Regions from separate parts of the Polaromonas sp. P1_F6 genome, predicted to be linked through region 1. Evidence: predicted binding sites of a transcription regulator. Region 1 holds the regulator's gene; the other holds the start of a gene.
What was found. The regulator sigma-54, encoded in region 1, starts transcription at its own class of promoters, with help from an activator protein. The targets are predictions, from matches to a motif close to TGGCANGNAANCTGCTTT.
Positions count from the first base shown of each region.

Region 2: AC1DY9_RS20965 (ammonium transporter) is a predicted target of sigma-54. The motif match lies at 2,280-2,297, and genes of this name have one in related genera.

Region 1 is NZ_JBFUBQ010000004.1:349,039-364,152, forward strand. It holds gene AC1DY9_RS15030 (TRAP transporter substrate-binding protein) at 1-413, shown strand, start outside; gene AC1DY9_RS15035 (Gfo/Idh/MocA family protein) at 496-1,548, shown strand; gene aroQ (type II 3-dehydroquinate dehydratase) at 1,618-2,067, shown strand; gene AC1DY9_RS15045 (SDR family oxidoreductase) at 2,089-2,877, shown strand; gene AC1DY9_RS15050 (shikimate dehydrogenase family protein) at 2,976-3,809, shown strand; gene AC1DY9_RS15055 (LysR family transcriptional regulator) at 3,910-4,842, shown strand; gene AC1DY9_RS15060 (DUF2214 family protein) at 4,861-5,310, shown strand; gene AC1DY9_RS15065 (LysE/ArgO family amino acid transporter) at 5,332-5,973, opposite strand; gene AC1DY9_RS15070 (HTH-type transcriptional regulator ArgP) at 6,070-6,990, shown strand; gene AC1DY9_RS15075 (PsiF family protein) at 7,138-7,434, opposite strand; gene argS (arginine--tRNA ligase) at 7,569-9,254, shown strand; gene AC1DY9_RS15085 (SPOR domain-containing protein) at 9,309-9,941, shown strand; gene AC1DY9_RS15090 (thiol:disulfide interchange protein DsbA/DsbL) at 10,070-10,717, shown strand; gene lptA (lipopolysaccharide transport periplasmic protein LptA) at 10,877-11,503, shown strand; gene lptB (LPS export ABC transporter ATP-binding protein) at 11,518-12,309, shown strand; gene AC1DY9_RS15105 (RNA polymerase factor sigma-54) at 12,455-13,990, shown strand; gene AC1DY9_RS15110 (THUMP domain-containing class I SAM-dependent RNA methyltransferase) at 14,032-15,114, shown strand, end outside.
Region 2 is NZ_JBFUBQ010000010.1:25,545-40,658, reverse strand. It holds gene mrdA (penicillin-binding protein 2) at 1-925, shown strand, start outside; gene AC1DY9_RS20970 (sulfite exporter TauE/SafE family protein) at 1,094-1,852, opposite strand; gene AC1DY9_RS20965 (ammonium transporter) at 2,368-3,819, shown strand; gene AC1DY9_RS20960 (hypothetical protein) at 3,859-4,320, shown strand; gene AC1DY9_RS20955 (hypothetical protein) at 4,481-4,873, opposite strand; gene AC1DY9_RS20950 (phosphate/phosphite/phosphonate ABC transporter substrate-binding protein) at 5,106-5,891, shown strand; gene AC1DY9_RS20945 (crotonase/enoyl-CoA hydratase family protein) at 6,212-6,985, shown strand; gene AC1DY9_RS20940 (feruloyl-CoA synthase) at 7,061-8,917, shown strand; gene AC1DY9_RS20935 (thiolase family protein) at 8,937-10,196, shown strand; gene AC1DY9_RS20930 (SDR family NAD(P)-dependent oxidoreductase) at 10,274-11,059, shown strand; gene AC1DY9_RS20925 (acyl-CoA thioesterase) at 11,065-11,484, shown strand; gene AC1DY9_RS20920 (Bug family tripartite tricarboxylate transporter substrate binding protein) at 11,578-12,570, shown strand; gene AC1DY9_RS20915 (MarR family winged helix-turn-helix transcriptional regulator) at 12,713-13,171, shown strand; gene AC1DY9_RS20910 (GMC family oxidoreductase) at 13,232-14,965, opposite strand.

The DNA.
Region 1 (15,114 bases):
ATGCCGCGATGGAACAGAAAGCCATTGATGGCCATGAAAACCCGTTCACGGTCATCAACGCGAACAAGTTCTACGAAGTGCAAAAGTACCTGGCGGTGACCAACCACCAGTACAACCCGCAAACCGTCATCGTCAGCAAAAAGCTGTGGGACACCCTGAGCAATGATGAGAAAAAAATCTTCTCGGATGCGGCCGCCGAAGCTGCTGCGTACCAGCGCAAGGCCTCGCGTGAACAGTCCGGCACCGCGCTCGAAAACCTGAAGAAGAACGGCATGCAGGTCAGCGAGTTCAGCCCCGCAGAAATGGCCAAATTCCGCGAGAAGATGAAGCCCGTTATCGAGAAGCACTCGGCCATCGTGGGTGCCGATGTGGTCGGCGCACTGCAGGCAGAGCTCGCCAAACTGCGTAAATAGGATTTCACGCCCCGGCCGGCCCAGCGCACCGGAGCGCCGGGCTGGCCTGTTCTTTCATTCCGGTTCCGGGTATCTTTCCTTCATGAGCAAAATCCGCATCGCTGTCGCAGGGGCCGGCTACATCGGCCTGGCCCACATGGATGTGGCTCAAGAGAGCCCAACCTGCGTCCTTTCGGCCATTGTCGATCCTGCGCCGGCGGCAAAGGCTATCGCCGCCAGGGCGGGTGTTCCGCTGTACCCATCGCTGGATGAGCTGCTCAGCAAGGACCGCCCTGACGGCGTGATCCTTGCGACGCCGAACCAGCTGCATGTGCCGCAGGCCCTGCAATGCATCAAGGCCGGGGTGCCCATCCTGCTGGAAAAGCCCATTGCACCCACGCTGGCCGAAGGCGAGCAGCTGGTCAAGGCGGTCGCTGAGACGGGCGCCAAGGTACTGATCGGCCACCATCGCGCGCACAGCCCCATCATGGCCAAAGCGAAAGAAATCGTGGATTCGGGAAAACTCGGCAAGCTGGTTGCCGTGACGGGCAGTGCCACATTCTTCAAGCCCGACCGCTACTACGAAGACGCGTCATGGCGCCGCGAGATCGGCGGCGGCCCCATCCTCCTGAACATGATTCACGAGGTGCATAACCTGCGCATGCTGTGCGGTGACATCGTGGCAGTGCAGGCCTTTGCCTCCAATGCCACACGCGGTTTTCCGGTGGAAGACACGGTGGCCATCAATCTGCGTTTTGCCAACGGTGCGCTGGGCAGCTTCATGCTGTCGGACACCGCCGCATGCGCGCGCAGCTGGGAGCAGACCTCCCAGGAAAACAAGGCCTACCCAAGCTATGGCGACGAAGACTGCTACGTGATTTCGGGCACCAACGGAAGCCTGTCGGTTCCGACCATGCGCCTGAAAACCTACGCCAGGCCGGAAGATCGCTCCTGGTGGAAGCCGTTTGACGAGAGCGTGGCCGACATGGTGCGCGACGATCCCCTCAAGCACCAGCTGGAGCACTTCGGCGCCGTCATTCGTGGTGAAGCACCGCCGCTGGTCAGTGCCCGCGACGGCCTGCTGAACCTGCGCATCACCGAAGCCATCGCGCAGGCCGCCCAAACCGGCCAGGTGATCGAGTTGCCCGTTGGTTAAGCAGCTCGACCCTCCCACATACAAATCAAACCACGACAAACAACGTCAACAACCAGGAAAGAAATCACCATGAAAGTGCTCATGCTTCACGGCATCAACCACAACATGTTCGGCAAACGCGACCCGGCGCAGTACGGCACCATCACGCTGGACGAGATCAACACCAGCCTGCAGGCTTTGGGCCGGGAGCTCGGCGCCGAGGTGGAACATTTCCAGACCAACAGCGAATGTGACATGTGCGAACGGATTCACCAGGCATTCACCGACAAGGTCGACGCCGTGCTGATCAACGCCGGTGCCTGGACGCATTACAGCTACGGCATCCGCGACGCCCTGGCCATCCTCACGGTGCCGGTTGTCGAGCTTCACATGTCGAACATCCATGCCCGCGAGCCTTTCCGCCATGTGTCGGTGTTCGCTGAAATCGTCAAGGGGCAGATCTGCGGCTTTGGCGCTGACAGCTACCTGCTGGCTTTGCGCGCCGCTGTTTCGGCGATCAATGCCGCAAGGGTTTCGTAAATCATCAGAAAGAGAGCGGCCATGTCACAGGAGTTCGCTGGAAAAGTCATCGTTATAAGTGGCGCCAGCCGGGGCATCGGCCATGGCATCGCCGCTGCGTTTGCCGCACGCGGTGCGCAAACCGTTTTGGCCGCATCGTCCATTGAGAACCTGAAGACTGCAGCAGATGCAATTGCAGGCACTGGAGCACTCCGCCCTGAGGTATGTGCTGCGGATCTTCGAGGCGAAGAAGGTTGCAAAGCGGTATTCACCCTGGTGTCCGAAAAATTTGGACGCTGTGACGTGTTGGTTAATTCCGCGGGTGCCACGCGCGCCGGTGCGTTTCTGGACCTTCCGGAGGACGCATGGCATGACGGCTTTGCATTGAAGTTCTTCGGCTGTGTGAACTTGTGCCGCCTGTTTTGGCCGATGCTGAAAACTGCGGGTGGGCACGTTGTCAACATCATTGGCGGCGCTGCCCGTACGCCCGACCCGGGCTTCCTGATCGGTGGGTCGGTCAACGCTGCGATGCACAACTTCACCAAGGGCCTGTCCGGTCTTGGAAAGCGGGACGGCGTCAATGTCAACGCCATTCTTCCGGGCTTGACTGAAACCGGCCGTGTAGCGCAACTGTTTCAGCAGCGTGCAGCCGCAAGTGGAAAGCCCGTCGAAGAAGAACGACAGGCACAAATCGCACGCGAGGGACTCAGCCGGCTGGGGACACCCGAGGATGTCGCCGCACTTGCGATATTCCTGTGTTCGGAGAGTGCCCGCCACATTCAAGGCACGGCCATCGCTGTGGACGGCGGTGGCACCCCTGGCCTGTATTGATCGTCAAAGGCATCTTTGTTGCAGGCGAATGACCGTCAGCACTGATCATTCGGCATTATTTTCAACAGCGGTTTTAACTGCAAATTTCTGGAACCTCCATGATCAACGGCCATACCGAACTCATCGCCCACATCGGCTACCCGACGCATTCTTTCAAGGCGCCGATGATCTACAACCCCTACTTTGAACAGGCGGGAGTGAACGCGGTGGTCGTGCCCATGGGTTGCAAGACCGAAGACTACCCGGCCTTTCTGCGGTCGGTGTCTTGCCTGGAGAATTTCCGCGGCGCGCTGATCACCATGCCGCACAAGGTTACGACTGTCGATTTGCTGGACGAAGCCACACCCACAGTACGCATCGCCGGCGCCTGCAATGCCGTCAAACGCGACGCCAATGACAAGCTCGTGGGCGACATGTTCGACGGGGAAGGGTTTGTGCGCGGCGTGCAACGCAAGGGCTTTGATCCGCGCGGCAAGCGTGCCCTGGTCGTCGGCAGCGGCGGCGTGGGCTCGGCAATCGCTGCTTCGCTGGCCAAGGCCGGCGCGCGCGCGCTAGGGCTGTGCGACGTCAATGCGGCCTCCGCGCAGGCGCTGGCTGGGCGGCTGCGCCAGCATTACGCAACGCTGGAACTCCTCACAGGCTCAAACGACCCGGCGGGTTACGACCTGGTGGTCAACGCCACGCCCATGGGCATGAACGAAGGCGATCCGCTGCCCATGGACGTTTCACGTATCGCCGCCAACAGTTTTGTGGGCGAAGTGGTCATGAAGTCGGAGATGACCGCGTTTCTGGCAGCGGCCAAGGCGCGTGGCTGTACGGTGCAAGTGGGGTCCGACATGCTGTTCGAGCAGATCCCGGCCTACCTCGAGTTTTTTGGCCTGCCGACCACCACACCGGACGTCTTGCGATCGGTGGCCCGGCTGAGTTATTAAAAAAGTGTAAGAGGACGCGCGCACCGTGCGTCCTGGGTGGGAAGTGTTGGAATCAATGCTAAAAACGGCTGATTTCAGACGTTCATGGACATAATCCAGCATGGACAAACTCAAGCAGCTTGAATCGTTCGTGTCGGTTGCGACACGCGGCAGCCTGACCGCTGCCGCGAACGCCGAAGGCGTGGCGCCGGCCATCATGGGGCGTCGGCTTGATGCACTGGAAGGCCGCCTGGGCGTCAAGCTGTTGGTACGCACCACCCGGCGCATCACGCTCACACACGAAGGCAGCGCCTTTCTTGAAGACTGCCAGCGCCTGCTGATTGATTTTGCCAACGCCGAAGCCAGCGTTTCGGCCGGCGGCGTCAAGGCCAGCGGGCATCTGCGCATCACCGCGCCGGCCGGCTTTGGCCGCCGCCACGTGGCGCCACTGGTCACACGCTTTCGCGAAGTGCATGCCGATGTCACGATCTCGCTGAACCTGAGCGACCGGGTAGTTGACCTGGCCGGCGAGGGTTTTGACTGCGCAGTGCGCGTCGGCGACATGCCGGACTCTTCGCTGGTGAGCGTGCGCATGGCTGACAACCGCCGGCTGTGCGTGGCCACGCCGGTCTACCTGGCCCGCCACGGCACGCCCCAGCACCCCAGCGAGCTGGCGAAATTCGACTGCCTGACGCTGTCCAGCGACGCCTCGCAAACGCGGGGCTGGGCGTTCCGGGTCCAGGACGAATTGATCCATCTCAAGCCGGGCGGGCCGCTCGACTGCTCGGACGGCCAGGTCCTGCATGACTGGTGCCTGGGAGGGTACGGCATTGCCTGGCGCAGCACCTGGGAGGTCGAGGCAGAAATTGCCGCCGGCCAGCTGGTGGCGGTGCTGGAGGATTTTGCCGCGCCGCCCAACGGTATTTACGCCGTATTTCCGCAACGCAAACACTTGCCGCTGCGGGTTCGCCTTTGGCTGGATTTTCTGAAACACCATTACAGCCAACCGGAGTTCTGGTGCTCGTCGCCAGCCGCCACCACCACAAAACCCTGACTGGAAAGGATCCCGACGATGGTTCTCGAATCTCTTTTGGCCTATGCCCACCTGCTGGCGATTCTCACCATGGTGGTTTTTCTGGCGAGCGAGGCGGCGCTGTGCCGCACCGAGTGGCTGAACGCCGCCGTGATCGAGAGGCTCGGCAAGATCGACATGGTCTACGGCATCTCGGCCGGCGCGGTTTTCCTGACCGGCCTGGCGCGCGTGTTTCTGGGCAGCAAGGGCGCGGCCTGGTACGTCCACAACCCCTTGCTGTACGTCAAGCTCGTCATGTTCCTGGCGATTGGGCTGATTTCCATCAAGCCGACCATGATGTTTTTGCGCTGGCGCCGTGAGTTGCGCGCCAGCGGCGCCCTGCCCGATGCGCTGGAAGTCAAACAAGCGCGGCGGCTGGTGATGGTGCAGGCGCACATCCTGCCGTTCATTCCGCTGGCCGCCGTCTTTCTGGCCCGAGGCTTTGGTTAGGCACACACCCGCGCTGCAGCGTCAGGCTGAAAACAGGCCATGCACCAGCCAGAAGGCGGTGCCCCACATCATCAGCGCTACCAACAGGTCCATCGCGCGCCATATGGCCGGTGTGTTGAGCCTGCGCCCCACGCACCACAGCGCCACACCCAGGCCGGTAAACCACAGCAATGAACCCGTGATGGCGCCCAGGCCGAAGACGGCGTTGTCCGGCCGGGCGTAAGCCAGTGATGCGGTGCCGATGACCACGGCGGTGTCCAGCCATGCATGGGGGTTGAGCCACGACAGCGCCAGTGCCAGCCCGATGGCCTTGCGGCGCGGCATGGCCTCTGCGCCGGCCATATCGGGGTTCTGGGCAGACGCGTGCGCAGGCTGCAGAAAGCGCCGCATGGCCTGGGCGCCATACACCAGCAGCACCAGCGCGCCCGCGCCGGTCATGGCGCCCAGCAGCTTGTCGGAAAGACCGCCCAGTTGCGCAAGGCCGGCAACGCCTGCGGCGATCAGGGCCACATCGGTCAGCACACAGACGGCGACGGTGAGCCAGAGATGCTGGCGTAGCAGGCCCATTCGGATCACGTGAGCGTTCTGCGGGCCTATGGCCATGATGAGCGAGAGGCTGAGGACCATGCCAGTCAGGAAGGCGGGGGCGGTGAGCGGGTTCATGGCCGCAAGTGTGTGCCAGGGCTCATAATAGTTAAATAGAATTAACTAAAATTAGCTTTAGTCAATTATTAATTGATTTAGTAGGCGCCTAACAACATGCTCGATGCCCGACAACTTGAAGCATTGGCCGCCGTGATTGAGCACGGCAGTTTCGGCGAAGCCGCCAAGGCCCTGAGCCTGACGCTGGCTGCCGTGTCCCTGCGCATCAAGTCACTTGAAAACGCACTGGGGCAGCGGCTTCTGGTGCGCGGCAAACAGGTACGCGCCACGTCGGCCGGCCAGGCTTTGCTCGGGCACACCCGGCAGGTTCGCCTCATGGAGGGTGATCTGCTGGCCGGGCTGCAGGGCGGGGGAAAGCCCGCTCGCCTGCAAAGCCTCAGCGTGGCGGTGAACGCCGACTCCCTGAGCACGTGGTTCTTGCCGGGCGTGGCCTCAGCCCTGCACGCTAACGGCCTGCTGCTCGATGTCGTGGTGGACGATCAGGACCACACCCAGGAAGCCCTGAAAAGCGGGGATGTCACGGGCTGCGTCACCGCATTGGCGCAGGCCATGCGGGGCTGCGTGGCTGAACCGCTGGGCGTGATGCGTTACCGCTGCATGGCCTCGCCCGCGCTGGTGGCGCAGTGGAACGAGCCCGCGGCGGGTGGCAAGGCCGCACCGAACCGGCTGGCCCATCGCCTGCTGGCCAGCCCTGCCGTGATCTTCAACCGCAAGGACGCGCTGCAGGATACTTTTCTTGAACAGCATTTCGGGCTGCGCGACGCGCTGTACCCGCGCCACTTCGTGCCGGCGGTGGATGCGTTCGAGCTTGCGCTGGAGCTTGGCATGGGCTGGGGCATGGTGCCCGACCTGTTGCTGGCCGCGCGCACCCGCAAGCCGCCGCTGCAGGAAGTGCTGCCGGGCAGCACGGTCGACGTGCGGCTGTACTGGCAGCACTGGGCACGTGAATCCGTTGCGGCGCAGCGATTGACACAGGCGGTCAAGCAGGCGGCGCAGGGGCAGCTGCTGCAGGTGTGACGGTGCGTTTATAGATGAAAAGTACCGCTAGCGCTTTGTAGACAAGCGCAAACAGCTATCGAATTAATAGCGCCCAGGAGGAATATTGGCACAAAAAAAGCCCGCCATGACATTCATGGCGGGCTGGTTTGATCTGAAAAGACCGGCTTACTTGCTCAGGCACTCTTTCATGAAGGCTTTGCGTTCGTCGCCTTTTTTGCCCTTGGCGTCGACGTTGCAGGTTTTCATTTTGGTTTGCTGCGTTGGTGCTTCTTTCTTGGCGCTCAGGCACTCTTTCATGAATGCCTTGCGCTCATCGCCCTTCTTGCCTTCAGCGTCCTTGTTGCAGGCGCCCATTTTGGTTTGCTGTGCGGTTTTGGCTGGAGCGTCCGCGGCGTGCGCCACCGGAGACAAGGCCATCGAGACGGCAAAAACGGCGGCGATCAGGGATAACAGCTTTTTCATGGTGGCTCCATTGGGTTGGGAAACAGGTTTGAGTTCCGGCTGGAATTCCAACACATAACGCCGCGCCGGGCAAATTCGATGACCGGGTATCTGAGGGGTCCGAACGGCAGATGGCTTAACCGTAAAATCAGACCATGCTCTCGATTAAAAAAGACCTGCTCGCGGCTCTGGCCGCGGGGCTGGATGAACTTTCCCCCGGCGCAGGCGACAAAGCTGCCTTTGAATCCCCCAAGGTGGCGGCCCATGGCGACTTCGCCTGCACGGCCGCCATGCAGCTGGCCAAGCCGCTCAAGCTCAACCCGCGCCAGGTGGCCGAAAGCCTGCGCGCCAACCTGCTCAAGAAGCCCGCGTTTGAACGCTGGGTAGACGCCATCGAAATCGCCGGCCCCGGTTTCATCAACATCCGCCTGAAGCCCGCCGCCAAGCAGGAGACCGTGCGCGAAGTGCTGGCCGCCGGCGCGCAGTTCGGCGTGCAGCCGGCCGACCCGGCCCGCAAGATGATCGTCGAGTTCGTCTCGGCCAACCCGACCGGCCCGCTGCATGTGGGCCACGGCCGCCAGGCCGCGCTGGGCGATGCGATCTGCAACCTGTTCGCCACGCAAGGCGCCAAGGTCTGGCGCGAGTTTTATTACAACGACGCGGGCGTGCAGATCCAGACCCTGGCCACCAGCACACAGGCGCGCGCCAAAGGCATCAAGCCCGGTGACGCCGGCTGGCCCGAGTCGGCCTACAACGGCGACTACATCGCCGACATCGCGGCCGACTTTCTGGCCAAAAAGACCGTCAAGTCGGACGACCGCGAATACACCGCCTCGGGCGACGTGGAAGACATGGACTCGATACGCCAGTTCGCCGTGGCCTATCTGCGCCACGAGCAGGACCTGGACTTGAAGGCCTTCTCGGTGAAGTTCGACAACTACTACCTTGAGTCCAGCCTGTACAGCTCGGGCCGTGTCGATAGCGCCGTGGCCAGACTGAAAGAGGCCGGCAAGACCTACGAGCAGGATGGCGCGCTGTGGCTGAAGTCGACCGACTACGGCGACGACAAAGACCGCGTGATGAAAAAGAGCGACGGCAGCTACACCTACTTCGTCCCCGACGTGGCCTACCACCTGGCCAAGTGGGAGCGCGGCTTCGGCAAGGCCATCAACATCCAGGGCATGGACCACCACGGCACCATTGCCCGCGTGCGCGCCGGGCTGCAGGCCGCCGGCGAAGGCATTCCCCAGGGCTACCCCGACTACGTCCTGCACACCATGGTGCGCGTGGTGCGCAACGGCGAAGAGGTCAAAATTTCCAAGCGCGCCGGAAGCTACGTCACCTTGCGCGACCTGATCGAATGGACCAGCGCCGACGCCGTGCGCTTCTTTTTGCTCAGCCGCAAGCCGGACACCGAATACATCTTCGACATTGACCTGGCGCTGGCCAAAAACAATGAAAACCCGGTGTATTACGTGCAGTACGCGCATGCGCGCATCTGCTCCATCCTCACCACCTGGGCCGGCCAGGGTGGCGACGAAGCCAGCCTCAAAGCTGTCGACCTCTCGGCGCTGGACAGCCCGCAGGCGCAGTCATTGATGCTGCTGCTGGCCAAGTACCCCGACATGCTGACCAACGCGGCTGACGGATTTGCACCGCACGACGTGGCTTTTTACCTTCGTGAGCTGGCGGCCAGTTATCACAGCTATTACGATGCCGAGCGCATCCTGGTGGACGACGAAGCTGTGAAGCTTGCCCGTCTGGCGCTGGTCGCCGCGACTGCGCAGGTGTTGCACAATGGCCTCGCAGTGCTGGGCGTGAGCGCCCCGCGCAAGATGTAAACCGTGGCGAAAACCATGCGAATTTCAGGACAAGGCAATGAACGTGGGCAAGGTATGAATACACAACGAGGCGGAACCCTGTTGGGGTTGATCATTGGCGCGCTGATCGGCCTGGGCGCGGCGCTGGCGGTAGCGGTTTACATCACCAAGGTGCCGGTTCCTTTCATGAACAAGAGCCAGGCACGCAACCCCGACAGCGACGCTGTTGAAGCCAAGAAAAACAAGGACTGGAACCCGAACGCCCCGCTGGCCGGCAAAAACCAGCCCAAGCCGCCTCCTCCGGCAGCGGTTGAGGTGCCTGGTGTTCCAGTACCCGACCCCTCCGCCGGAGCCACCCCCAAGGCCGCCGCTTCAGCGCCGGCCAAAGTGGCCAAACCAGCGCCTGCCGATCCGCTGGGCGATCTGGCAAAGGCCAAGGTCGAAGGCCTGTCATCCGGTCCGGGAGCGGATCCCTTCAGCTATTTCATTCAGGCCGGTGCCTTTCGCACGCCGGAAGATGCGGAACAGCAACGCGCCAAGTTGCTGCTGCTGGGCATGCAGGCCAAAGTGACGGAACGCGAGCAGGCTGGCCGCACCGTGTACCGCGTGCGTCTTGGCCCTTTCGACAAGAAGGAAGATGCCGACAAGGCCAAGGAGCGCCTGGACAACAATTCCATTGAAACCGCGCTGGTCCGGGTCCAGCGCTGAAGCCCTCGTCCAACGATAGGCTGAACTTTTCACGAGGCTGGTGTACAAACCCCTATACCCCGCGCCACGAGGCATCCGCCAGAGGGGCGGTTTCCGGGCTATTTCTGTCATTCCAGGAGAAAAATCTGATGCAACGCCGTGAGTTTTCGTTTTCAGCCGCCGCCCTGGGCGGCATCGCCGCCCTGCCCACCCTGGCACAAGCCCAGGCCAAGGCCTTCAAGGACGGCGAGGATTACCTGACGCTGGACAAGCCGGCGCCGACCGAAGCCGCCGCCGGCCGGGTCGAGGTGGTGGAATTCTTCTGGTACAACTGCCCCCATTGCAACGCCTTCGAGCCGCAATTCGAAGCCTGGATGAAGCAGATCCCCAAGGACGTGTCCGTGCGGCGTGTTCCAGTGTCCTTCCGGCCCGATTTCGAACCTCAGCAGCGCCTGTATTACGTGCTTGAGGCCATGGGAAAAATTGAGGAACTTCACAAGAAGGTGTTTGCCACGATTCATGTGGAAAAACAACCGCTTAACACGCCCGAGCTGATAGCTGCATGGGCTGAAAAGCAGGGCCTCAACAAGGCCAAATTCGTTGAGTTCTACAACTCCTTTTCGGTCGCCTCCAAGGCGCGCAAGGCCACACAGCTGCAGGACAGCTACAAAGTGGCCGGCGTGCCGTCGCTGGGTATCGCCGGGCGTTATTACACCTCGTCGGACCAGACCCAAACCATGACCCGCGCGCTGCAGGTCACAGATCACCTGATCGCCCAATCCCGCAAGGCCAAATAAAGAAAGCGCCCGCGGCCGTGCGCCGCGCCAAACACCGGCTCAAAAAACCCGCCCGATTTCCGGCGGGTTTTTTTATGCCCCTAATATTCCCCGTGCAAGCCATTCCCGCAGCTGGCATGGCTACAATGACCCAACACCAAGCAGCAAGATTCGTGCCTTATGAAACACCCCATTTTTTCCCTCATCCTGCCGGTCATCCTGGCGCTGGGGTCGGCTTTCCCGGCCGCTGCCGAAAAAGCTGATCGGGACAAACCCATGAACGCGGAGGCAGATGCCCTGCGTTATGACGACCTGAAGCAAACCAGCGTTTTTACCGGCAATGTGGTGATCACCAAGGGCACGACCATCGTGCGCGGCGAGCGCGTTGACGTCATGCAGGATCCCGAGGGCTACCAGCAGGCGGTGTCCGTCGCGGCGCCCGGCAAGCTGGCGTTTTACCGGAAAAAGCGTGACGGCGTAGACGAGTACATCGAAGGCGAAGGCGAACGCATTGAATATGACAGCCGCGCCGACCTGGTGAAGTTCATCAAGCGGGCGGTGGTGCGCCGCTACAACGGTGCCACCCTGGTGGACGAAACCACCGGCAGCCTGATTGTTTATGACAACAACACCGACGTCTTCACCGTGGATGGGGGCGCGCAAAACCGTACGGCCAGCAACCCCACGGGGCGGGTTCGCGCCATGCTGTCACCCCGCGCGACAGCCTCGGCACCCGTTGCGGCACCGCCCGCGGGCCCAGCCCCGGTTCTGCGCCCCAGCACGACGCTGGGCAATGAAAAGAACTAGAAAGACCTGCACAGATGGATGTGGTGACTGACACTTCAGCGGCCCCGGCCGCTCCTGCCCTGACCCCCAGCCGCCTTGTTGCGCAAGGTCTGCAAAAATCGTACGGCAGCCGCAAGGTGGTGCAGGACGTTTCGCTGTCCGTGCAAAAAGGCGAAGTCGTGGGCCTGCTGGGCCCCAACGGCGCGGGCAAAACGACCTCGTTCTACATGATCGTGGGCCTGGTGCGCGCCGATGCAGGCGAAATTTCCATCGACGGCGAGTCGGTCGAGCACATGCCGATTCACCTGCGTGCCCGCCTGGGCCTGAGCTACCTGCCGCAGGAAGCGTCGATTTTCCGCAAGCTCACGGTGGAAGAAAACGTGCGTGCCGTGCTGGAGCTGCAGCTCGACAAAACCGGAAAACCGCTGGGGCGCGCAGACATCGAGTCGCGGCTCGACGCCCTGCTGCAGGATTTGCGGGTAGATCATTTGCGCAATTCACCGGCACCGGCGCTCTCGGGCGGCGAGCGCCGCCGGGTCGAAATCGCGCGGGCGCTGGCAACCCAGCCGCGCTTCATCCTGCTGGATGAGCCCTTTGCCGGTATCGACCCCATTGCCGTGATCGAAATCCAGCGCATCATCGGTTTCCTCAAATCGCGCGGCATCGGCGTGCTGATCACCGACCACAACGTGCGTGAAACACTGGGCATTTGCGACCACGCCTACATCATCAGCGACGGCCACGTGCTGGCGCAAGGCACACCGTCCGAGATCGTGAATAACGCCGATGTGCGCCGCGTCTATCTCGGCGAACACTTCAAGATGTAGAACATGGTTCCCCCCTGTTGTCGCTCACTTCGTGTAGCTCCCTCTCCCCCTCCGGGGACGGCGCCTGCGGCCTGGCAAAGCCAGTTCCGCGGCGCCCGCTGGTTAAAGACGTATTGCCTCAACCTTCCGCAAGTTTGAAAATCCAGTGAAACAAGGTCTGTCACTCCGCGTCTCGCAGCATCTTGCGCTGACACCTCAACTACAGCAGTCGATCCGGCTGTTGCAGCTGTCGACGCTTGAGTTGAGCCAGGAGGTCGAGCAGATGCTCGACGAAAACCCGTTTCTGGAAGTGTCGGAAGAGACGGCGGTGCGCGAAGAGTTTGGGCTGGAGCACATCAACACGCCGGTAAGCCAGGACAGCCGCGAGTTTGAATCTGCTACGGATTCGATAGCTGGCGGCGCAGACGAGACTAGCGCTACAGCCCCGAATGACGCAGAAGTCAGTGCGGAGCCCAAGCTCGAGGAAAGCTGGGAAGGCGATGGCACGGTAGAAACCACGCCCGACGACAGCGAGTGGGGAAGCGACGCACCGGCGCGCAAGAACAACAATGAAGAGAGCGAAGCCGAGGCCTCCGACCTCACGGGCAGCCATGAGTCGCTGCAGGACCACCTGCACCGGCAATCGCTGAGCTTGCGCCTGTCGGAGGAAGACCGTGCCGCGCTGCACTTCCTCATTGAATCGCTCAACGACGACGGCTACCTTGAAGACAGCCTGGCGTCGCTCGCGGCCGGTCTTGCAAGAGATGACATGGCGCAGGCGGAAGAACTGGAGCAGCGTTTTGCGATGGCGCTCAAGCTGCTGCACCACATGGAGCCTGCCGGTGTCGGTGCGCGCAACCTGGCGGAATGCCTGAGCCTGCAGCTGCTGGACTGCAAGGACTGCGAAGAAACCCGCGCAGCCATTGCCATGTGCAAGCAACCGATGGAGCTGCTGGCCAAGCGCGACGTGAAACGCCTGTCGCACCTGTGCGGTTTCACCGAAGCCGCCATCAAGGGCGCGATCACGGTGATAGGCCGGCTCGATCCCAAGCCCGGGCGCCGCTTCGTGAACGTGGAGCGCAACCTGATCGTGCCCGACGTCATCGTCATCAAGTCGGGCCGGGGCTTCAAGGTTTCGCTCAATGGCGACGTCATGCCGCGCCTGCGCGTGCACGACATTTATGCCAATGCCCTCAAGCAGCACAAGGGCCAGGGCGGCCAGGCGCTGCAGCAGCGCCTGCAGGAGGCCCGCTGGTTCATCAAGAACATCCAGCAGCGCTTTGACACCATCCTGCGCGTGAGCAGTGCGATTGTGGAACGGCAGAAAAATTTCTTCACGCACGGTGAACTCGCCATGCGCCCGCTGGTGCTGCGCGAAATCGCCGACGAGCTGGGCCTGCATGAGTCCACCATCTCCCGCGTGACCACGGCCAAGTACATGGGCACCCCTTTCGGCACCTTTGAGCTCAAGTATTTCTTCGGCTCCGCGCTCGGCACCGAAACCGGCGGCAATGCTTCCAGCACGGCGGTACGCGCGCTCATCAAACAATTTGTCTCGTCCGAAAGCCTCAAGAAACCGCTCAGCGACAACCAGATTTCCGAAATGCTCAAGGAGCAGGGCATTGAATGCGCACGCCGCACCGTGGCCAAGTACCGCGAAGCCCTGCGCATAGCGCCCGCCAACCTGCGCAAATCACTCTAGCCGCCCAATCAGGCCGCGCTGCCCGTCCCTCAAAGTCAGTCATGAATCAACTCCAATTGTTTTTACCGTGCGCCGCAGGCGTCGAAACCCTGCTGGCCACCGAGGTCAAGCGTGTCACCGGGATCGACGGCAAAGCCTGGCGCGCCGGCGTGCAGCTGCAGGCGTCGTGGCGCGACGCGTTGCAGCTCAACCTGCACAGCCGGCTGGCGCAGCGTGTACTGATCGAACTGCAGCATAACCAGTACCGCAGTGAGCAAGACCTCTACAACGCTGCTGCCAACGTGGCCTGGGAAATCTGGTTCACGCCCAAGCAGACCTTCAAGGTCGAGATCACCGCCCAGCACAGCCCGCTGCAAAGCCTGAACTTCGCGGCGCTGAAGATCAAGGACGCGATCGCCGACCGCTTTCGCGCCAAGTTCGACGACGTGCGCCCCAGCGTCGACACGCGCTGGCCCGACGTGCGCGTCTACGTGCACCTGACGACGGACACCGTCACGGTCTACATCGACACCTCGGGTGAGCCGCTCTTCAAGCGCGGCTGGCGTGAAGACAAGGGTGATGCCCCGCTGAAGGAAACCCTGGCCGCCGCCATGATTGCCGCCAGCGGCTGGGACCAGCTCTGCAAAGAAGGCGTGCCGCTCTATGACCCCTGCTGCGGCTCGGGCACCATCGCGATTGAAGCCGCGCAGATCGCGTGCAACATCGCACCCGGCATCAACCGCCGTTTTGCCTTCCAGAAGTACCTGCCTTTCCAGGGCCATGTCTGGGACGGTCTGCTCGACCAGGCCGAAGCCGCCATCACCGAACCTACCGCGCCGGTGTTCGGCAGCGACGTGTCTTTCCGCATGGTTGACTTTGCCGAGCGCAATGCCGAACGTGCCGGTGTGGCCAATGCGGTGGAATTCCGCGGCGGCGACGCGCTGCAGCGTATGCCACCTGCGCCTTCGGGCGTGATGCTGGTGAACCCGCCTTACGGCGAACGGATCGATGTGGCAGGCGTGGCCGGCATCACCGGCCTGCAGGGACGCGACCAGCGCCGCCAGCAAGGACATGCCGAAGGACGCGTGCAGCAGGACCACCGCAACCAACCCATCGATGAATTTGGCCAGCCGCTGAACCGGGAC
Region 2 (15,114 bases), on a different contig from region 1:
GTACTTCTATTCGCTGGCCAACGAACTCGGCGTGGACGCCATGCACGACTTCATGCAGCCGCTGGGCTTTGGGCAGATCACCGGCATCGATATCAGCGGTGAAGTCACGGGCGTGCTGCCCAGCCAGGCCTGGAAACGCAAAGCCTATAAAAGGCCGGAGCACCAGAAGTGGTACCCCGGCGAAACCATCTCACTGGGTATCGGGCAGGGCTACAACACCTTCACCATGCTGCAGCTGGCGCAGGCCACGGCCGTGCTGGCCAACAACGGCGTCAAGCACCGGCCGCGGCTGGTGATCGGCACGCAGGACCCGGTGACGCGCGTGATGCACCCGCTGCCGGCCGATGCGCCGGAAAACCTGGGCTACAAGGCTGAAAACATCGCGATCGTGCGCAAGGCCCTGGTTGGCGTCACCCAGGAAGGCACCTCGGCACGCGTGTTTGCCGGCGCGGGTTATCTGAGCGGCGGCAAAACCGGCACGGCGCAGGCGGTCACCATCGGCCAGAAAGACAAGTACAACAGCAGCAAGATGGAAGAGTACCAGCGCGACCACGCTGTTTACATGGCGTTTGCGCCGGCGGAAGACCCCAAGATCGCGCTGGCAGTGATCGTGGAAAACGCCGGCTGGGGCGCCGGGGTGGCGGCGCCGATTGCACGGCGTGTTTTTGACTATGTGCTGCTGGGCCAGTACCCGAGCGAGGAAGACATGGTGGCGGTGCAGAAGGGGCTGGCGGCAGCGCCCATCGGCAAGCCGCGCCAGGCCGCCGACGTGGCCGGCCAGCTGTCGGCCGGCGCAGCAGGCGCTTCCCCCGGCCCCACGAACGCCGCGGCTGCCGCTGCCGCCAAAGCCAGGACGGCGGCGATTGCGGAGGCGCTCAGCAAGCTGCCGCCGCCCATGGCGGCAGCGGGCATCAACCCCGATTAAGCCGGCCGTCGCTATCGATTTGATAGCTGCTTGCGCATGCCCCTATTGGGCCGGGCGCCAATTTGGTCATTAAACGGTGATGGCCGGATTTCAAGCCAAATTTGCCGGAAACCCATACAGCACATGCGCAAGCAGCTATTAAATCAATAGCAAACGGCCTGCGCACAGTCAGCGCGCAAATGCGTCAAAACCGGTTTTCAGGATCAGCGAGCTGACCACGGCGATAAACACCCCGCGCACAAACCCGGCCCCATGTTTGAGGGCCAGGCGGGTGCCCAGCAGGCTGCCCGCCACGTTGGCCACGGCCATCGTGAGGGCGAAATGCCACCAGACATGGCCCTTCCAGGCAAAGAGCGCCAGCGCTGCGAGGTTGGTGGCGGTGTTGAGCAGCTTGGCCGAAGCCGACGCGTTCAAAAAGTCATAACCCAGCCAGCGCACAAATAAAAATACAAAAAAGCTGCCGGTGCCCGGACCGAAGAAGCCGTCGTAAAACCCCAGCACCAGCCCGATGCAGCAGGCCGCCGCGGTTTCGGCATGCCCGGTAAAGCGGGGCGTATGGTGGCGGCCCAGCTCCTTCCTGGCCAGCGTATAGAGCAACACCGCCAGCAGCACAAAGGGCAGGGTCTTGCGCAAAAAGCCCGGCGAGATGACGGTGACCAGCCAGGCGCCCGCCAGCGAGCCGGTGAACCCGGCGGCCGCCGCCGGCAACAGTGCCGCCCAGCGAAGCTCCACCCGACGGGCATATTGGGCCGTGGCAACCGCGGTGCCCCAGACCGAGGCCCCCTTGTTCACCCCAAACAGGGTGGCAGGATGGGTGGTGGGGAAAACCGCAAACAGGGCCGGCACCAGGATCAGCCCGCCGCCCCCGACGATAGAGTCCACAAAACCGGCGAGCAGGGAGGCCAACGAGACGATGAATAATTCCATGGCCCGGATTGTCCCATCGCATTGAACAGACTCATTGCTATCAAATAGATAGCTGCTTGCGCCCGACAGTCAATGGCTGCGAGGGTTTTTGAGGGTTGGGCCCCGTCAGGGCGGAGGCATAAAAAAAGCGCTGGGGTTGCCAGCGCTTTTTGCAAATCTGCATCTCTTGTGGAATGCCGCTTTGCTTGTGTACTTCTTAATGACTCTCTCGTGTCTCCTCGGCTCCTCGCGTTGCGAGCAGCAAGGCTCGTCAGCAAGTCATCCAATATAGCGGGCGCACTGTCCCAGTGCATTGGGGGTTTCCCGGCCCCGGGCTTTGGGCGGCCGCTGGTTCTGTGGATGTTTTTGGGGCACCACGCCAATCGTTTGCGCACTTTTGCAGTACATATTTTCCGTTGCAGTCCCATCACACGAGCTACTGCGGTATTGGCACGACTTATGCCTGTTGTTACCAATTGTTGGTTGATTGAACAGGCGGGCACCGTATGCATATGAACAGATTTCTGGCCTTGGGTATGTCTTTATGCTTGGGCCTGGCATGCCAGCAAGCCCTGGCACAGACCACGGCTCCCCCGGCGGTGGCGCCGCCAGCAGTCACTGCCAGCGCTCCGGAAGTCGCACCGTCCCCCGCACCGGCCGCTGTTCCTGCTCCTCCCGCCGCACCGGTGGCTGCGGCCTCTGCGCCGCCTGCAGCGGCCGCCCCGGCGCCGCTGACCCAACCGGGACTGGTCGGCGTGGAGACCCTCAATGGTGCCGACACCGCCTGGATGATGACCTCCACCGCACTGGTATTGCTCATGACCCTGCCCGGCATCGCCCTTTTCTACGGCGGCATGGTGCGCAGGAAAAGCGTGCTCAATGTCATGGCCTGCGTTGTCGCCATCTGTGCCGTTGTCAGCCTGCTCTGGTTTGCGGTGGGCTACTCCATCGCCTTCACGCCCGGCAAAGGTGCGCTTGGGCACTATCTGGGTGGTCCCGAGCGGCTCTGGTTCACCGGGCTGGACTACGTGAAGGACGCGCAGAAGGTGGCCGTGAGCCATATTGCGCCCAACATTCCCGAGTCGGTCTACGCCATGTTCCAGCTGACCTTCGCCATCATCACGGCCGCGCTGGTGGTCGGCTCGTTTGTGGAACGCATGCGGTTCTCCGCGATGCTGGTGTTCATGTCGCTGTGGACCGTCGTCGTCTACGCACCCATTGCCCACTGGGTCTGGGAGCCCAATGGCTGGCTGGCGCGCATGGGCGCGCTGGACTTTGCCGGCGGCTCGGTCGTGCACATCAATGCCGGCATTGCCGGGCTGGTCTGTGCCTACGCGCTCGGGCCGCGCCACGGCTATGGCCGTGAACCGTTTACGCCTTTCAACCTGGGTCTGACCATGGCCGGTGCCGGCATGCTGTGGGTCGGCTGGTTTGGCTTTAACGCCGGCTCCGCCGTGGCCTCCGACGGCCGGGCCGGCCTCGCGATGGCCGTCACGCACATCGCGGCGGCCGCGGGCGCTCTCTCGTGGATGGCGGCCGAATGGATTGTTCGCGGGCGTCCTTCCCTGCTGGGACTGTGCTCGGGCCTGGTCGCCGGGCTGGTCGCCATCACGCCGGCGGCGGGCTTTGTCTCGCCGCGCGCGGCCCTGGTGTTTGGCCTGGTGGCCGGCGTGGCCTGCTACTGGGGCGCCACGGGCCTCAAGCGCCTGCTCAACGCCGACGATTCGCTGGACGTGTTCGGCGTGCACGGCGTGGGCGGCATTGTGGGTTCGCTGCTGACCGGCATTTTTGCCAGCAAGGCCATCTCCGGTGTCGAGGGCAGCCTGATGACCCAGGCGATAGGCGCAGGCGCCGTCATGCTCTACAGCCTGTTCATGACGGCGCTGGCCTTGTGGGTCACCTCGCTGATCGTCAGCCTGCGCGTCAGCGAAGCCGCCGAGAGCGACGGCCTGGACATCACCCAGCACGCCGAGCGGTTGGGCACGTAACTGACAAACAACGGACTCCACTTTCAAGGATTGCGCACCATGCCCTCCAGTGAAAAAATTGCCGTTGCGGCCCACCTGCATGTGCTGTTGCGCCGCAAAACCGGCCGCGTGACCGACACCGAGTGGATGGCCGGTAACCAGGAATACGCCGCCGAAATAGCGCGTTTTGCGCGGGAAAAAGCCGCCGAGGATGGCCACGTGGACCTGGCGGTGTGGGCCGACCGGCTGGAAGAAATCATGGCCACCCCCGAGCCCAAGGCACGCGTGCCGCTGGTGCAGTTGGTGTCCGAGGTGGTGAAGGAGCGCAGCCAGCCGGTGCTTGCCCCGGCGCCAGTGCCCGACCGCCAGAGCGCCCGGTCCATCGATACCGAGGAAGAGGTCTATCCTGAATCAGGTTTTATCGAGTCGACATTCGGTGCCATCTTCGGCGAGGGCGAGTCGCCGCGGGAGCGCCGCCAGCGCGACCCGAACGCGCCGCGCTATGTGAAGGGCCTGCGATAACTTGTAGACCCCTGTCTCGGCTCACTGCGTGTAGCCGGAACCCCCCTTCAGGGTGGCAACACCTGCAGCCCGGCAAAGCCGGTTCTGCGGTGTTCTTGCCCCGAACGCGCCGCGCTTCGTGAAGAGCTTGCGATAGGCCGGCGCAGGGCCGGCGGCCGGTTTATTTCGCCGGTTGTGGTTGCGCTTCCCGCGCACGGTTCAGGCTGTGCGCCAGCATGTTGCGGGTGCGAATGCGGATGTTGGCGCTGGCATCTTCAGCAAACGCGGCCACATACGGGTGGCCTGCGTTGTCCGCCAGGATGCTGCGCCGCACCTGATCCAGGCCGGCATCGCAGGCCGCCAGTGCGGCATCGGCGAGCACAAACACGGATTGCTCCGGGTTGTCTTTCAGCGGCTGCAAGGCGCTTTGGGCGCAACGCTGGTAGTCGTTGATGGCCGCGGCCACCGGAGCGCGGGCAATCGACAGCGGGTCCTGGCTGGCGCGCGGCGCCGGGCTACAGGCAGACAGCACGCCCAGCAGGAGGGCGATCGAAAGGGTGGTCAGGTGTTTCATGATGTCAATGCGACACCGGCTGTTTCCGGCGTGGTCCGCATTGTGTCATCGGTGTGCGAACGCAGGATGCTCCCCCGGGGCATAAAGACTGCCGGAAAACGGACCGGGGGTAAATTGCGCTAGCCAGCGCAGGACGCACGCAGTAGCATGCGTGAGCTTTATATATAAGGAGGGACTTATGCGGTGGAATTGCATGTCAGGGGCCTTGGTGTTGGGGTTCGGCGCGTTTTGTATGGGCACTGCCAATGCCCAGGCGCAGGCGCAGGCCCAGCAACTAATACTGGGCATCAGCGAAGGAAGCTCGGGCGGGCTGGACCACGCCCAGGTGATTGCCAAATACCAGGGGCTGGCCGAGGTGATCGGCAAGGCCATGAAGGCCAAGGTCAGCGTGGTGTTTGCGCGCGAGTTCAAGCAGCTGGAAGAAGGCATGCAGACCGGCCGCTTCGACCTGGTGATGGCGCGCCCGAGCGACTACCCGGCGCGCGGCATGCGCGACTACGGCTACAGCTATATCGCCAGCACCAAGCCCGACGGGCAGTGCTTCATCATTGCGCCCAAGGGCTCGGCCCTCAAGACCATCGACGACGTCAAGGGCAAGCGGATTGCCTTGCCCGAGCAGATTGCCTATATGTCCCGCTTCTGTGCCGCAGAGCTCAGGGACAAAGGCATCCTGGTGGACAAGGAAAACGTGCAGTTCGTGCGCGAACAGGCGGCTGTCGGCTTTTACCTCGACAACAAATTCGCCGATGTGGGTGGTGTCGCCTCTTACTCAGGCATTGCCAAGAAATGGGAAAAAGAGGGCGGCCGTATTTTGCACAAGAGCGTGGCGCAGCCCTACTTCCCGCTGGTAGCCCATAAACGCGTCAAGCCCGAACAGCTCAAGGCGATCCAGGAGGAATTGCTGGCGCTGCCCGCCAGCGATGCCGGCAAGGACGTGCTCAAGCGTATCGGCATCGAGCAGTTCGACATCACGTCGGAAGCCCGCATGCGCGAGCTGCTGAAGTGGCTCAATATTTGAACCAGGCCTTTGCCGGCTGTTGCCGGCCCCAGGCTGTGCCGCAGCGTAACTGACTGACCACAAGCGCACCAGCGTCAGCAGTGGCACACCCCCGGTGTGCCGAATCGCCGTCTGCCGGGCGACCCATTTTTCTCCATCTCCTGCGGGGAAGGTCATCCTTCACCCAGTGTTTCCTCCTGCGGATTGCCTTGCGGGCCGGTGGGTCCGCCGCGCAAACATGCCTTGGCACGCCCTAGGGTTTTCACTAGAAAAAAAAGGCTTAATCACGTTGTAATAGTTATTATTCATAACCATAATTGGCTTCCGGAAACACACTTCACATGACCCCAAAATACCTTCATCTCGAAATGCACGGCAATGTCGCCGTGGTCCGCCTGGCGCGTCCTGCCAAACGCAACGCCCTGGGTGATGCCCTGATCCTGGCACTGCGGAACCTGTTCGAAAGCCTTCCTCCCGAAACAAAAGCCGCCGTGCTTTGCGGCGAGGGTGACCACTTCTGCGCGGGCCTTGACCTGAGCGAACTCAAGGAGCGTGACGCCAGCCAGGGCCTGCACCATTCGCGCATGTGGCACGCAGCGCTGGAGCGGGTGCAGTACGGCCCGGTGCCCGTGATCGCGGCCCTGCACGGTGCCGTGGTCGGTGGTGGCCTGGAGCTGGCAAGTGCCTGCCATATCCGGGTTGCCGACGAAAGCGCCTTCTACGCGCTGCCCGAAGGCTCGCGCGGCATCTTTGTCGGTGGTGGCGGTGCGGTGCGCATCCCGCGGCTGATCGGCGCCGCACGGATGACCGACATGATGCTGACCGGCCGTGTCTACAACGCGGTGGACGGTGAGCGCATAGGCATCGCGCAATACCTGGTTCCCGAGGGCCAGGCTTTCACCAAAGCCCTTGAACTGGCCACTCGCGTGGCAGAAAACGCACCGCTGACCAACTACGCCCTCATGCATGCGTTGCCGCGCATTGCCGAGCAACCGGCAGACCAGGGGTTCTTCACCGAGGCCCTGATGGCCGCAGTGGCGCAAAGCGCACCCGAAGCCAAGAGCCGCGTGAAAGACTTCCTGGACGGCAAGGCCCGCAAGGTCCAGAAGGGCTGACCAGGCCGGGCGGGCAGGCAAGAGAGACATCCAGAAAAGAGACAGCAGACAGAAGACAGAACAGAAGAGACAACCATGAGCGCCCCGAAATTTCGTCCCATGGCCTTTGGCGTGACCCGTGTGGTCCTGCGCGACGGCGTACCCGGCGTGCGCTATCTGCGCGCAGACCAGGACCTGCAAGCCTTCCCGACCCGTATCACCGACCGCCTGCAGCATTGGGCGCTGACGGTCCCAGGCCGCAGCTTCATGGCGCGGCGCGAAAAACTGGAAGGCGGTAAAACCGGCGACTGGCGGCACATAACTTATGCCGAAGCTTGGGTCTCGGCCCGCAACATCGCGCAGGGGCTGATTGACCGGGGCCTGAGTGCCGAACGCCCGGTGGTCATCCTGTCGGAAAACGATCTGGAGCATGCGCTGCTGGCGCTGGGTTGCATGCTGGCCGGCGTGCCTTTTGTGCCGACGTCTCCGCCCTACAGTCTGGTCAGCCAGGACTACGACAAGCTGCGCCACGTGCTCAAGACTGTGACGCCGGGCCTGGTGTTTGCCGCCGACGGCGCGCGCTACGCCAGGGCCATCAACGCAGCCATCGGCGACGACGTCGAGGTGGTGTTGGCCACCGGGCAGGTCGAAGGGCGCGCCACCACGGCGTTTGCCGAACTGGCTGCAACGCCGGCCACGGATGCCGTAGGCCGCGCCATGCAGGCCACGGGGCCGGACACGATCGTGAAATTCCTGTTCACCAGCGGCTCCACCAAGATGCCCAAGGCGGTGATCAATACCCAGCGCATGTGGTGTGCCAACCAGCAGCAAATGGCGCAATCCATGCCGGTGCTGCAGGACGAGCCACCGGTGCTGGTCGACTGGCTCCCCTGGAACCACACCTTCGGCGGCAACCACAACTTCGGCATGGTGGTGTTCCATGGCGGAACGCTCTACATCGACGACGGCAAGCCGACCCCGGCGCTGATGCACGAAACCCTGCGCAACCTGCGCGAGATTGCCCCCACGGTGTACTTCAACGTGCCCACCGGCTTTGAGGCCATCGCCAGCGCCATGAAAACGGACGCAGAGCTGCGGCGCAACCTGCTGTCGCGCGTGAAGATGTTTTTTTATGCCGGCGCTGCGCTGGCCCAACCCGTGTGGGACAGCCTGTACGAGTCCGAAGAAAAAGAAGTGGGCGAGCGCATTGTCATGGCGACCGGCCTGGGCATGACCGAGTCCGCGCCGTTTGCCATCTTCGTGACCAACCCCAACGTGAAAGCCGGCGACCTCGGCGTACCCGCGCCCGGCATCGAGCTCAAGCTGGTGGACACCGACGGCAAAACCGAGGTGCGCTACAAGGGCCCCAACATCACGCCCGGCTACTGGCGCGCACCGCAGGAGACGGCAGCAGCCTTTGACGAAGAAGGCTTCTTTTGTACCGGCGACGCCGTCAAATGGATTGATGAGGGCAACATTCACCTCGGGCTCAAGTTCGACGGGCGCATCGCCGAGGACTTCAAACTGGCCACGGGCACCTTTGTCAGCGTGGGCCCGCTGCGTGCAAAGATCGTCGCTGCGGGAGCGCCTTACGTGCAGGACGTGGTACTCACGGGCATCAACCTCAAGGAAGTGGGCGCGCTGGTGTTTCCGACACCCGCCGTGCGCGCACTGGCCGGACTACCGCCCGATGCGCCGCTGCGCCAGGCCGTCGAAAGCCCGCAGGTAGTGGCGCACTTTCAGGAGATGATGAACAAGCTCGCAGAGGGCGCGACCGGCAGCGCCAGCTGCATCCGGCGCCTGCACCTGATGCATGAGCCGCCCTCATTCGACAAGGGTGAAGTCACCGACAAAGGCTCCATCAACCAGCGCGCCGTGCTGACGCACCGTGAAGCTTTGGTGGTGGCCCTGCACGATGACACGGCGCACCCCATTGTCAAACCCGCACCATAAAACCCGACGCACAAACACCATGCAACCCAAAGGATTTTTCTCCGCTTTCCAAGACGTCTGGATGCTCGACGGCATCCGCACGCCCATGGTCGACTACTGCGGCGCCATTGGCCATATATCGCCCACCGACCTCGGCATCAAGGCGGCACGCGCCGTGCTCCAGCGCTCGGGTGTCAGTGGCGGCGATGTCGATTCGGTGCTTGCCGGCAACATGGCTCCCGGTGATTTTGAGCAGTTCATGCTGCCACGTCATATCGGCCTTTACGCCGGCGTTCCCGTGGAGGTGCCGGCCATCATGGTGCAGCGCATCTGCGGTACCGGCTTTGAATTGTTCCGCCAGGCCGGCGAGCAGATCCAGAGCGGTGCCGCCAGCGTGGCGCTGGTCGTCGGCGCCGAGAGCATGACGCGCAACCCGATCGCCGCCTTCGAACACCGCACCGGTTTCAAGCTGGGCGCGCCCGTCGGCTTCAAGGACTTCATGTGGGAGGCCCTGAAGGACTCCGCCGCCGGCATCGACATGATCCAGACCGCGGAAAACCTCGCGAAGAAATACGGCATCACGCGGGAAGCCGTCGATGAATTTGCCTCCAGCTCGTTTGCCAAAGCCGTGGCGGCCCGCGAGGCAGGTTTTCACGCCGGTGAAATTGTGCCGGTGGTCACGGAAGAATTTGAACTCGCCGGCTACGCCAAGCGCGGCATACGCCTGCAGGGCAAAGTCACGGAAGTCGCACAGGACACCCACGCACGCTTGTCTCCTGTCGAGGTGCTGGCCAAACTCCGGGTGGTTCACGCCGGCGGGGTGCAGACCGGCGGCAACAGTGCAGCGCTGGTGGATGCGGCAGCTGCTGCCGTGGTGGCTTCGGGCGAGTACGTGAAGGCGCATGGAAAAAAACCGCTGGCACGTGTCGTGGCTGCCGCGGTGGTGGGGGTGCCACCCGAAATCATGGGCATAGGCCCCGCGCCGGCGATTCGCCTGCTGCTGGAGCGCTGCGGCCTGAAGCTGGACCAGATCGGCCGCTTCGAGATCAACGAAGCCCAGGGCGCGCAAACGCTGGCAGTGGCGCGTGAACTGAACCTCGATCTGCGCAAGCTCAATGTCAATGGCGGCGCCATCGCGATGGGTCACCCGCTGGCGGTCACCGGTGTCCGCCTGACGGTCACCGTCGCGCGTGAAATGCAGCGCGCGGGCCTGCGTTACGGCATTGCATCCGCATGCGTGGGCGGCGGGCAGGGCATTGCCCTGTTGCTTGAAAACCCCGAAGGGGCCGAAATTTCTTGAGCAAATAGTCGCTGCAGCGCACAACGGACGAGCGCAAGCAGCTATAAAAACAATAGCAACCGATCTGGAGAGAAGGCATGAAGATTGAAGGACTTGCGGCACTGGTGACGGGAGGCGGCTCCGGGCTGGGCGAAGCCACTGCCCGTGAGCTGGCACGCCTGGGCGCCAAGGTTGCCGTGCTGGACGTGAATCTCGCCGGTGCGGAAAAAGTCGCGGCCGACATTTGCGCTATGCACGGAAGCGGTGCCGCAGTGGCGTGCCAGTGCGACATCACCGACAGCGCCAGCCTGGCGGCCGCGCTGGAAAAAGCCGCAGCTGCGCATGGCCCGGCCCGCATCCTGATGAACGTTGCCGGCATCGGCTCGGCCAAACGCGTGGTGGCCAAAGACGGCAGCCCTGCGCCGCTCGAAGAGTTTGCCAAAGTCGTCACCATCAACCTGGTGGGCACCTACAACGCCAGCCGCCTGTTTGCGGCCGCCTGTGCCAAACTGCCCGCGCTGGAAGACGGCCAGCGCGGCGTCATGATGTTCACGGCCTCGGTGGCAGCCTTTGACGGCCAGGTGGGCCAGCAGGCTTACAGCGCCTCCAAGGGCGGCCTGGTCGGCATGACACTGCCGATGGCGCGCGACCTGGCGCAGCACGGTATCCGCGTCTGCACAGTGGCGCCGGGCCTGTTCGCGACGCCGCTGATGCAGCAATTGCCCGAAGCGGTGCAGGCTTCGCTGGCCGCCAGTATTCCTTTTCCGCAGCGCCTGGGCAAGCCCGAGGAGTTTGCCCAGCTGGCCGCGCACATCGTGGCCAACGACCATCTCAACGGCGAAGTCATCCGGCTGGATGGCGCATTGCGCATGGCGCCAAGGTGAACAGCATGAGCAAGACCGTTGTTTACGAAGTTTCCGTTGCGTTTGGCGACTGCGATCCAGCGGGGATCGTGTTTTTCCCCAATTTCTCGCGGTGGATGGACGCCTCGTCGCTGAACTTTTTTGTCAAGTGCGGCGTGCCAACATGGCGTGAGCTTGTGAAGACCACCGGCATCATCGGCACGCCGCTGCTCGAGATCAATACCCGGTTCAGCCAGCCTGCCGTCTATGGTGAGACGCTGCAGATTCACACCAGCATTGAGGAATGGCGCGACAAGGTCTTCATCCAGAAGCATGTGATCAAACGCGGTGACGACCTGATCTGCGAAGGCCGTGAAACCCGGGCCTTCTGCATCCGCCGTCCGGAGAATCCTGAGCGCATCAAGGCCATTGCCGTGCCGCAAGACATTCGGGCCCTGTGCAGCTGACGCTTCGCGTTCCGCTTTTGTTTCCGTCTTTCAGTTTTTGATTTCGGTTTTGTTTTTCGACCCGTTGGACATCATTAAAAAAGGAGACATTTCATGCAAACACGCCGTCATTTTGTGCAGGCCGCCGCAACGCTCACCGCAGCCGCCGGCTTCGCCCCGTTCTCTGCCCATGCGAGTCCGCTGGAGCAGGTCAAGATCATTTACGGATTCCCCGCCGGCAGTGCGGGCGACATCTGCGCGCGCCGCGTCGGCGACAAGATGGGCGGCACCGCCTATTCCAAAAACAACGCCATCGTGGACACCAAGGCCGGCGCCGGTGGCCGCATCGCGCTGGAGACGCTGAAGATGGCACCCACGGACGGCTCCGTCATTGCCATGACGCCGTTTTCCTGCATGTCGCTGTATCCGCACATCTACAAAAAACTGGCCTATGACCCGTTCGCCGATTTTGTATCCGTGGGCACCGCGTCCATGATTCACCATGGGCTGGCTGTGGGGCCGCTGGTGCCCGCTTCCGTGAAGACCGTTCAGGACTTCCTGCTATGGGCCAGGGCCAATCCGAAGGATGCGAGTTATGGCTCGCCCGCTGCGGGATCAACACCCCACTTTCTGGGCGCCTTGCTGGGCCTGAACAACCAGGTGGAACTCAAACATGTGCCTTACCGCGGTTCCGTGCCCGGCGTGACCGATGTGGTGGGCGGCCAGCTGGCCGCCATGTTCACGCCGCACGGCGACTTCATCCCCAATCACAAGGCCGGCAAGCTGCGCATCCTGGCAACGTCCGGAAAGCAGCGCTCGCCCTTTGTGCCGGAAGTACCGACCTTCGCCGAGCAGGGCTTTGCCGACCTGACCGTGGAGGAGTGGTTCGGCTTTTGTGCCCCCGCCAAAACGCCGGCCAGTGTGGTCGCCGCCGCCAACGCCGCCATCAACGCCGCCATCAAGGACAAATCCGTCATCGACTCGCTGACGGTGGTGGGCCTGATTCCCTACGGCGGCACGGCAGAGGACATGGCGACCAGCCAGAAGCGCGAACTCGACCGCTGGGGGCCGCTGATCAAGAAAATCGGCTTTACCGCCGAGTCCTGATCAGAACGCGGTGCCGACGACTGATGCCGGGCGCCCTGAGGCCCCGTCATGGATCGGCACCGCTTGGCATAATCGGGGCTGGACTGGCCGCATGCCGTGCGGCGGTCCGTATTGCCCGATGACGAAAGCTTCCTGACCACCTATGCCAGCGTCCCTCAAACCAGCGCCCGCTGTCGAAGAAGTCGATACCTCCTACCTTGAAACCCTGATTGGCTACAACGCCACGCGTGCGTCGCTCAAGGTCATTGAACTGTTCATGAAACGCATGGCGGTGTATGACCTGCGTCACGTGGACTTTTCCATCCTGTCGCTGATCACGCACAACCCGGGCATCACCTCGCGCCAGCTGTGCAGTGCGCTGAGCATCTTGCCGCCCAACCTGGTCGGGAAAATCGGCACGCTGGAAAAGCGAGAGCTCGTTCACCGCAAGCCGCACCCGCAGGACGGCCGCGCTGTGGGCCTGTACCTCACCGAGGCAGGCGAGGCGCTGATGCGGGAGGCCGAGCGCACCGCCACCAGCCTCGAATCAGATGCCACCGAACGGCTGAGCGCGGCGGAAAAAAAGACGCTGGTGCGTCTTCTGCAAAAAATCTATCTTTGATCTGTTTCGAAGGGGCGGTGCTGCCTGAGGCTTGCGGGCAGCTTCGACACGGCGCTGCCTTCAAATGCCGGCCTGAATCCACCCGGCGGCCTTTTCCGCAATCATGAGCGTGGGCGAATTGGTGTTGCCGCTGGTGATCAGTGGCATCACGCCGGCGTCCACCACGCGCAGGCCGCGAATGCCGCGGACCCGAAGGTGCGAATCCACCACCGCCATGGGGTCGTCTTCCTTGCCCATTTTGGTCGTGCCCACCGGGTGGAAGATGGTGGTGGCAATGTCGCCCGCCAGCCGTGTGAGTTCTTCGTCCGTCTGGAACTGCACGCCGGGCTTGAATTCCTCGGGCTTGTATTTGGCCAGCGCGCCCTGGCTGACGATCTTTCGGGTCACGCGCAGGGAGTCGGCTGCTACCTGCCGGTCTTCGGCCGTGCTCAGATAGTTGGGCGAAATCGCCGGTGCATCCTCAAAGCGGTTGCTCTTGATGTGCACGGTGCCGCGGCTGGTCGGGTTGAGGTTGCATACGCTGGCGGTGAAAGCGTTGAAGCTGTGCAGCGGCTCGCCGAAAGCGTCCAGCGACAGCGGCTGCACGTGGTATTCGATGTTGGGGTAGGGCTGGTCGGGTGATGAGCGCGTGAAGGCGCCCAGCTGCGACGGTGCCATGCTCATCGGGCCGGTCTGCCGCAATGCGTACTCCAGGCCGATGCGGGCCTTGCCCCACAGCGTGTTGGCCATGGTGTTGAGCGACAGCCCCCAGCGCTGGTCACCGTGCACCTTGTAGACCGAACGGATCTGCAAATGGTCCTGCAGGTTGGCGCCCACGCCGGGCAGGTCTTGCAGCACAGGGATGCCGTGCTGTTGCAGCAGGGTGGCCGGGCCAATGCCTGAAAGCTGCAGGATTTGCGGCGAGCCGATGCTGCCTGCACACAGAATGACTTCGCCCATGTGCCCCGAGTCGCGTGTCGAGTGCGCCGTCACCCGCTCGTCGCCGGCCCACACTTCCACGCCGGTGCAGCGCTGGCTGCCGTCGGCCTGCGGCTCAATCACCAGCTTGCACACCTGGGCGTTGTTCCACAATTCGAAATTGGGCCGGGCATAGCAGGCCGGCCGCAAAAAGGCCTTGGCGGTATTCCAGCGCCAGCCTTTTTTCTGGTTGACCTCGAAGTAACCCACGCCTTCGTTGTCGCCGCGGTTGAAGTCGGAAGTTGCCGGGATGCCGGCTTGCTGCGCAGCTTCGGCGAACGCATCGAGGATGTCCCAGCGCAGGCGCTGTTTCTCGACACGCCATTCGCCGCCTGAATTGTGGTGGCGCAGCAGCTTCTGGTAGGGCTGGCTCTTGTCCTGCATCAGCTCGGGTGCCACGCCGCGCGCGCCGTGCATCGCGTCAGCGCCCTTGTGGTGGTCTTCGTGCAGTTTGAAATGCGGCAGCGCGTTGTCCCATCGCCAGGCCATGTCGCCCGTCAGCTGGGCCCACTGGTCGTAGTCGCGTGCCTGGCCGCGCATGTAGATCATGCCGTTGATGCTGGAGCAGCCGCCCAGCGTCTTGCCGCGTGGATAGCGCAGCGCCCGTCCGTTGAGGCCGGCGTCCGGCTCGGTGTTGTAGAGCCAGTCGGTGCGCGGGTTGCCGATGCAGTGCAGGTAGCCTACCGGGATGTGGATCCAGTGGTAGTCGTCCTTGCGGCCGGCCTCAATGAGCAGCACGCGTTTGGATGCGTCGGCGCTCAGGCGGTTGGCCATCAGGCAACCTGCCGTGCCTGCGCCGACGATGATGTAGTCAAAAACCTGGCTGTCGTCTTGCATGGATGTTTTGTCTCTTGGCTTTCAGCCGTGTGTTTTGATGGGACGGGTGGCCGTGTTGTTTTGGCCGTGCTCCTGCGCCGCAGGTTCACATCCTGCCATTCCAGCCTAACGCGAGGCTGACCGCGCGGCAGTGGCTCGATTGTGGCAAA